One region of the Priestia sp. RMT2NF4 genome, then DNA from elsewhere that is predicted to be linked to it. Evidence: riboswitches for the same ligand, from Rfam matches in the RefSeq annotation. Region 1 holds a riboswitch; the other holds the start of a gene.

Region 1 (3,420 bases):
TCTTGAACCGCCCCAAAGAGGCTGACATACATATGATCTTGAAGAAGATTAATAGCTTCTACTACACTTTCATTTCCTACAGCAAATCCAACTCGCCATCCCGCCATGTTATACGTTTTAGAAAGAGTATAAATTTCAATTCCCGTCTCTTTTGCACCAGGAGTCTGTAAAAAGCTGATTGGCTTTTTACCATCAAATCCAATGGCTCCGTAGGCAAAGTCGTGTACCACACAAATATCGTGCTTGGCAGCAAACGCCACGGTGTCTTCAAAAAATTCTGCCGTTGCCACTGCACCGGTAGGATTATTCGGATAGTTTAAAAACATGAGCTTTGCCTGTTCTTTAGCACGTTCACCTATCTCTTCGTATACGGGCAGAAAATGATTTTCAGCCGTGAGCGGCATCACTTCCATCTTTGCTTTTGCAAGCTCTACTCCAGACCAGTAATCAGGATATCCAGGATCCGGAACCAGCACCGTATCTCCAGGGTTTAATAAGCACTGCGGGATTTCAACAAGTCCACCCTTCCCGCCAAACAAAATAGCTACTTCTTTTTCAGGATCCACATCAACGCCATATTCTCGTTTATAAAAAGTCGCAACGGCCTCTTTCAAAAACTGGTGCCCCCGAAATGGAGAATATTTATGATGCATAGGATTAGCACTTGCTTTTTGGAGTGTTTCTACAATATGTGAAGGAGTAGGCTGATCAGGATTTCCCTGCCCTAAGTTAATAACGTCGTGCCCTTGGGCCATTACTTTTCCTACCTTGCCTACAAGTGATGCAAAAAATTGTTTTGGTAAACTTTTTAATAGTTCCGATTGCTCAAATTGTTTCATCATCGCACACCTTCTCAAAAAATTCTTGAAATTCTAGTCACAAATAATATATTGTAATACTCAACTTGTAAAGTCATTTTTTTCAACTACTAAAAAAAGGACGGATGATAAAGTGAGTGTAAAAATCACGTGTTTGCAGCTTGATATTGCGTTTGGAAACCCAACTAAAAACCGAAAATATATTCAACAAAAAATGACGGAAGCTCTAAAAGAAAACCCTGACATCCTTGTGCTTCCTGAGCTATGGGATACAGCTTATGATTTGACGCGGCTAGACGAAATTGCCGATGATGAAGGACAGCAGGCCAAGCAATTAATCTCTCAATTTGCTAAAACGAACGAAGTAAATATTGTGGCAGGTTCGATCGCGAAAAAAACAGAGCAAGGCGTCACAAATACGATGTATATTTTCGACCGAAAAGGTCGTGAAGTGTCACAATACAGTAAGCTGCACTTATTTAAATTAATGGATGAGCACCTCTATCTAGAAGCAGGAACAGCAAAAAATCTTTTTACACTTGAACAGTCTTTATGCGCAGGAGTTATTTGTTACGATATTCGTTTTCCAGAATGGATTCGCGTGCATACTAGCAGCGGAGCAGAAGTCTTATTTGTTGTTGCTCAGTGGCCGGCTCCAAGACTTGCCCATTGGAAAGCACTGCTCATTAGCCGCGCAATCGAAAATCAATGCTATGTAATCGCGTGTAATCGTGTAGGCCAAGATCCTAATAACATATTTGCCGGACATTCCTTAGTCATCGATCCGTGGGGAGAAATAATCGCTGAAGCTGGCGATAGCGAAGAACTTTTAAGTGCCGACGTTAACCTGGAACTTGTAAAAGAAATTCGTAAACAAATTCCTGTCTTTACAGATCGCCGCACAGAATTTTATTAATTATGTATTGACAGCCGTTTTTTTGCATGATACGATTTTCACCAGATAACATAAAATTTTCAAACAAATCAAAATTGAATAAGTAATCGTACTCTTATCAAGAGTTGGCTGAGGGATTTGGCCCTGTGAAGCCCAGCAACCGACCGTCATTCCATCCTAAGATGGATCACACCCGTAAAACATGTTTTTACAAAGGCACGGTGCTAATTCCAACAGAAAGTAATTCTTTCTGGCAGATAAGAGGTTTGAACACTACAATCAAGCCTCTTTCCAACGAAAGAGGCTTTTATATTTTCTAAAATTATAAAAGCCTCCATACATTCTTAAACCTATTAACTTAGTAAACAAATCAGTTTAATAAACTATGGAGGGATTCTAATGTCAACAACAAAAACAGAGAAGTATCAGCCTTTAACAGAAATTTCAGCAATCAAACTTGTGAAAAAGCTAGGTCTCTTTGATGCCACAGAAGCACTGACTGCCCGTGAAATCGGTGATGGCAACTTAAATCTCGTCTTTCACATCATAAATGATCAAACGAATAAATCCATTATCGTCAAACAAGCACTTCCTTATGCAAAAGTTGTAGGCGAGAGCTGGCCTCTATCCTTGAACCGTGCCACGATTGAAAGCAATGCGCTCAAGCAATTCGGTGCATTTACCCCTGAACTCGTACCAGCTGTGTATTACCACGATGAAACGCTTGCTGTTACGGTCATGGAAGATCTGTCTCATTTAACGATTTCCCGCGCCGGACTTATTCAAGGAGAAAGTTATCCCCTGCTTTCACAGCATATCGGTTCTTTTCTAGGACATATTGCGTTCAAAACGTCGGATTTTGCCTTAAAGCCTCAGGATAAAAAAGAAGAAGTCGTCAAGTACAGCAATCCGGACTTATGCAATATTACGGAAGATTTAGTTTTTACAGATCCTTTTTTTGATATCGATACAAATGAATTTGAAGAAGCGCTGCGTCCTGATGTAGAAGAATTGTGGAACGATGGAGATGTAAAGCTACAAGCAGCAAAATTAAAATATAAATTTTTAACAAATGCCCAAACGCTAATTCACGGTGATTTACATACAGGAAGCATATTTGCTAGCAGTCAAGAAACGAAAGTGATTGATCCAGAGTTTGCTTTTTACGGTCCGTTTGGATTCGATTTAGGCCAATTTGTTGCGAATTTATTTTTAAATGCTCTTTCTCGAAAAACAGATCGCGAACCGTTATTTGCACACATTACGAACACATGGAACGTATTTAAAGATACCTTTACTGCGCTTTGGCATTCTGAAAACACTGAACCTTTCGCTAAAGATGAGCGCTTGTTACATGAAATTTTAACGCAAACGTGGCAAGATGCTGTTGGATATGCAGGGTGTGAAATCATTCGACGTACGATTGGCTTAGCTCACGTGGCGGACTTAGACGAAATTTCTTCAGAGGAAAGAAAAATTAACGCTAAACGTACTGCGTTAAAAATTGGACGCTATTTACTTCTGCACCAACAAGACGTTTCACCAAATGAATTTGAACATTTACTTCGATAACGAATAATGTACACAATGAAAGGATCGGTATCAGCATGACAAATACACTATCACTTCCGCGCTCAGTGGAATGGAATGAATCATATATTACTTTATTAGATCAGCAGCAGCTTCCTGGCAAAGTTGAATATATTA
Region 2 (3,420 bases), on a different contig from region 1:
ATAAGCATGCCGAAAAGTAAAACAAGGCAGCCGATAATAAAAAGAAGCCGCACTAAAATAGAACGACGAAAAAGTCGGAATAATAGCCATTCCATCATAAAAAAACCTCCAGTGATTAGTCATAGCCACAGTATGACCATTTTTCACTGAAGGTATAAGATATCTTTATCTTTTTACTTCGTAATATTCAATCCATTCTTTGTCTGGACCGTAGAAAAATAAGTATCTTGCTCCATTTGGCAAAGTTACAATGTTTTCTTCCACAAATGAAACGCCTGCTGATTTTAAACGCTCAAACTCTTCTTCAATTCCATCTACTGCCAGCGCAAAATGATGAACTTTACCTTCACTAGGTAAGCTTGAGTTATACCCTTGAATTAACTCTACGATTACATTGCCTTCTAAACCTAGAAAAGCTAGCTTCAAAGACGGATCGGTATGTGGTAGTGTTTCGATGAGCTCCAATCCCACTTTTTGTGTATAGAACTCAATAGATTCTTCTATATCCTTTACTTGAACGCCTACATGTTCAAATTTTAAAATTGCCATATGCATCACCCGTATCTATAGTATGTAAAAACTATGAAATATATTAAAGAGAAAGGATAGATAAGTCAAGATAGGGCTGCTTATCAGGAAAGGGCTCTTAAATCATATTTTTGCTGGAGTGAATAGGGTAGAGGCTTCCATCAAGAGCAAACGAAATTTTACCTGTTTCTTCAGATACAACTAAAATTAATGCATCCGATTTTTCCGACATTCCAATGGCTGCACGGTGACGTGTTCCCAACTTTTTGTTCGTTGAAATAATAGACGAGAGAGGTAAAACATTAGCAGCTGAAATAAGCTGATTATTTCTAATTAGGACGGCTCCGTCATGTAAGGGTGTCCCTGGATAGAACAGTGTCTCAACTAGCGTAGCGCTGACAGGAGCTTGAATAGGCATTCCTTTTTGAATAAGAGGATCAACACTTTGTTCCCGTTCAATGACAATTAAAGCGCCGTGACGTTTCTCAGAGAGGTTATGAATAGCTAGGGACAGAGCAGCGTATTCAAATGTATAAGGCGATAAGTAATGACGCAAGTAATAAGAGGCGGCCGTAGCTTGAACATCTTGAAATAACCTTCTCATCTCCTCAAAATCACATAAAATACAATGATCACTCGTGTCTAAATGTTTAATTAAATTAGAGGCTTCAGTTGAAATCTGCTGTAAATATGTTCGCACATTATTTTTAATTGTATCGTCTAATTGAAAGGGTTGTCTCTCCATCTTATATAGCTCCTATCTGTCAGTCAGTGTTATCTGTAATGTGTGCTAATGTGAGTGAATTATCCGTAAAGCTCATAAATCCGTTATTAATTTTATAGAGAGATTTTGCATTTTATTTAGCAAGAGAACATAAAAAGTCGGGGGAAAAAGAAAGCGTTTTATAAACTTATATGTTCACATTTGGGTTAAATTTACATATGTTGTTTTAAATAAAAGTATAGATATTTCTGTGAATTTAAAGTATAGTTTTCTTATCGGATATATAATTTTTAATGTTGACAAATATTCTAAATATGCTAAAATTTTTAAAAAATGCTTATCAAGAGTGGTGGAGGGATCTGGCCCGCTGAACCCCGGCAACCTGCTTAGCAAGGTGCTAATTCCAGCAAAGTGTGTATCATTTTGAAAGATAAGGTGAAAATTATTGCCTACCCAGTCTTTCAATACGGAAGACTTTTTATTTTGATATAGCGCAAGAGATATTTTGAGGAGGGACAACGATGACTGTAAACCCCGACTTAAAACAAACCTTTGAACACGCCGAAGCAAAGTAAGAATTAAATAGTTTCGCTGACTAGACACACTAGAGGCGGTTTTATCCAATTCTAGTGGGTAAAACCGTCTTTTTTTATTGGATAACGCGGATAACTAAGAATTGGAGTGGAGAAAATGGCAGGCTTATATACGTACGAAAACTGGAGCGATACATTTCCAGAGTTCGACAGTAAAGATGAAACAAAAGGAGCCCTTTCAGCATTGCAGTGGGCGTATGATACCTACGGAGATTCAATTATTTATGCGTCAAGCTTTGGGATTGAAGGAATCGTGTTAATTGATTTAATTTCAAAAGTGAAAAAAGATGCTGAAATTGTCTTTTTAGATACAGGGGTTCATTTTAAAGAAACATATGAAGTGATTGATGCAATTAAAGAACGCTTCCCTGATTTACGTATTCATATGAAAAAGCCGGATTTAACTCTTGCAGAACAAGCTGAAAAACATGGAGATGAGCTTTGGAAGAGTCAGCCTAACCTATGCTGTCAAATTCGAAAAATCATTCCGCTAAGAGAATCCCTTGCTCCTTATGATGCGTGGATTTCTGGTTTGAGACGTGAGCAGTCTGAGTCTCGTGCCAACACGAATTATTTTAATAAAGATGAGAAATTCAAGAAGGTGAAAGTTTGTCCGTTAATTCATTGGTCATGGAAAGAAATTTGGCGTTATGTGTATAAGCATGATTTGCCATACAACAAACTTCATGATCAAGGCTACCCAAGTATCGGCTGTGAGCCCTGTACCGCACCTGCCTATAATGTAGACGATTTACGTTCAGGAAGATGGGCAGGTACACAAAAAGTGGAGTGCGGATTACACGAATCTTAAATACGAAAGAGCTGAATAAATGATGCTTTTATATGTTGCCTTTATCATTGCGCTTTTTTTTGCAATGAATATTGGGGCAAGCGGTGCAGCAGCTGCTATGGGCGTTTCATACGGCTCCGGTGCAATTAAAAAGCGAAGAGTGGCCCTGTTCATCTGTGCTGTAGGAATTGTGCTCGGAGCTGTTACCGGAGGCGGTGAGGTGGTAAAAACCATCAGTTCAGGTATCATACCTGAAAAACTGCTGTCAGTAGAATTAGTTATTATCATTCTGGCTGCTGCAACGCTGTCACTCTTTTTCGCGAATTTGATTGGTATCCCTTTATCAACAAGTGAAGTAACAGTTGGCTCAGTTGTTGGAGTAGGGGTAGCTTATCAATCTCTGTATGTAGAAAAACTTTTAATTGTCATGTCTTTTTGGATTATTGTTCCGCTAGTTTCATTTGTTATTGCTTTTTTGATTGGGAAAGTGATAAAGCGCAGAGCGCATAAAAAAGAAGCAGAGGGAAAGTGGAAAAGAGTTTTAACGATTTTAGTTATTGCAACGGGATTCTTTGAAGCCTTCTCAGCTGGAATGAACAATGTGGCAAATGCTGTCGGTCCTCTAGTAGGAGCTGGATTAATGGATGCTACAACGGGTGTCATAGCAGGAGGATTGGCGGTGGCGCTCGGAGCTCTTTTACTAGGAGGCCGAGTTATTGAAACAAACGGAAAAAAAATTACTCGCTATTCTGTAGGAGAAGGCTGTATTATCTCGGGTACTGGTG

The links. Region 1 has a riboswitch for S-adenosylmethionine ahead of mtnK (S-methyl-5-thioribose kinase). Riboswitches for the same ligand answer to the same signal wherever they lie in the genome.
Region 2: linked by a shared signal. The riboswitch ahead of ACMX9J_RS21340 (phosphoadenylyl-sulfate reductase) and the one ahead of mtnK (S-methyl-5-thioribose kinase) in region 1 are both predicted to bind S-adenosylmethionine.

What each region holds. Positions count from the first base shown of each region.
Region 1 is NZ_JBLQZO010000003.1:651,994-655,413, reverse strand. It holds gene ACMX9J_RS16755 (pyridoxal phosphate-dependent aminotransferase) at 1-839, opposite strand, end outside; gene ACMX9J_RS16750 (carbon-nitrogen family hydrolase) at 952-1,734, shown strand; SAM riboswitch class I at 1,826-1,977, shown strand; gene mtnK (S-methyl-5-thioribose kinase) at 2,113-3,285, shown strand; gene mtnA (S-methyl-5-thioribose-1-phosphate isomerase) at 3,321-3,420, shown strand, end outside.
Region 2 is NZ_JBLQZO010000005.1:366,955-370,374, forward strand. It holds gene ACMX9J_RS21325 (potassium channel family protein) at 1-98, opposite strand, end outside; gene ACMX9J_RS21330 (VOC family protein) at 166-549, opposite strand; gene cdaS (sporulation-specific diadenylate cyclase CdaS) at 647-1,273, opposite strand; SAM riboswitch class I at 1,587-1,689, shown strand; gene ACMX9J_RS21340 (phosphoadenylyl-sulfate reductase) at 1,943-2,656, shown strand; gene ACMX9J_RS21345 (inorganic phosphate transporter) at 2,676-3,420, shown strand, end outside.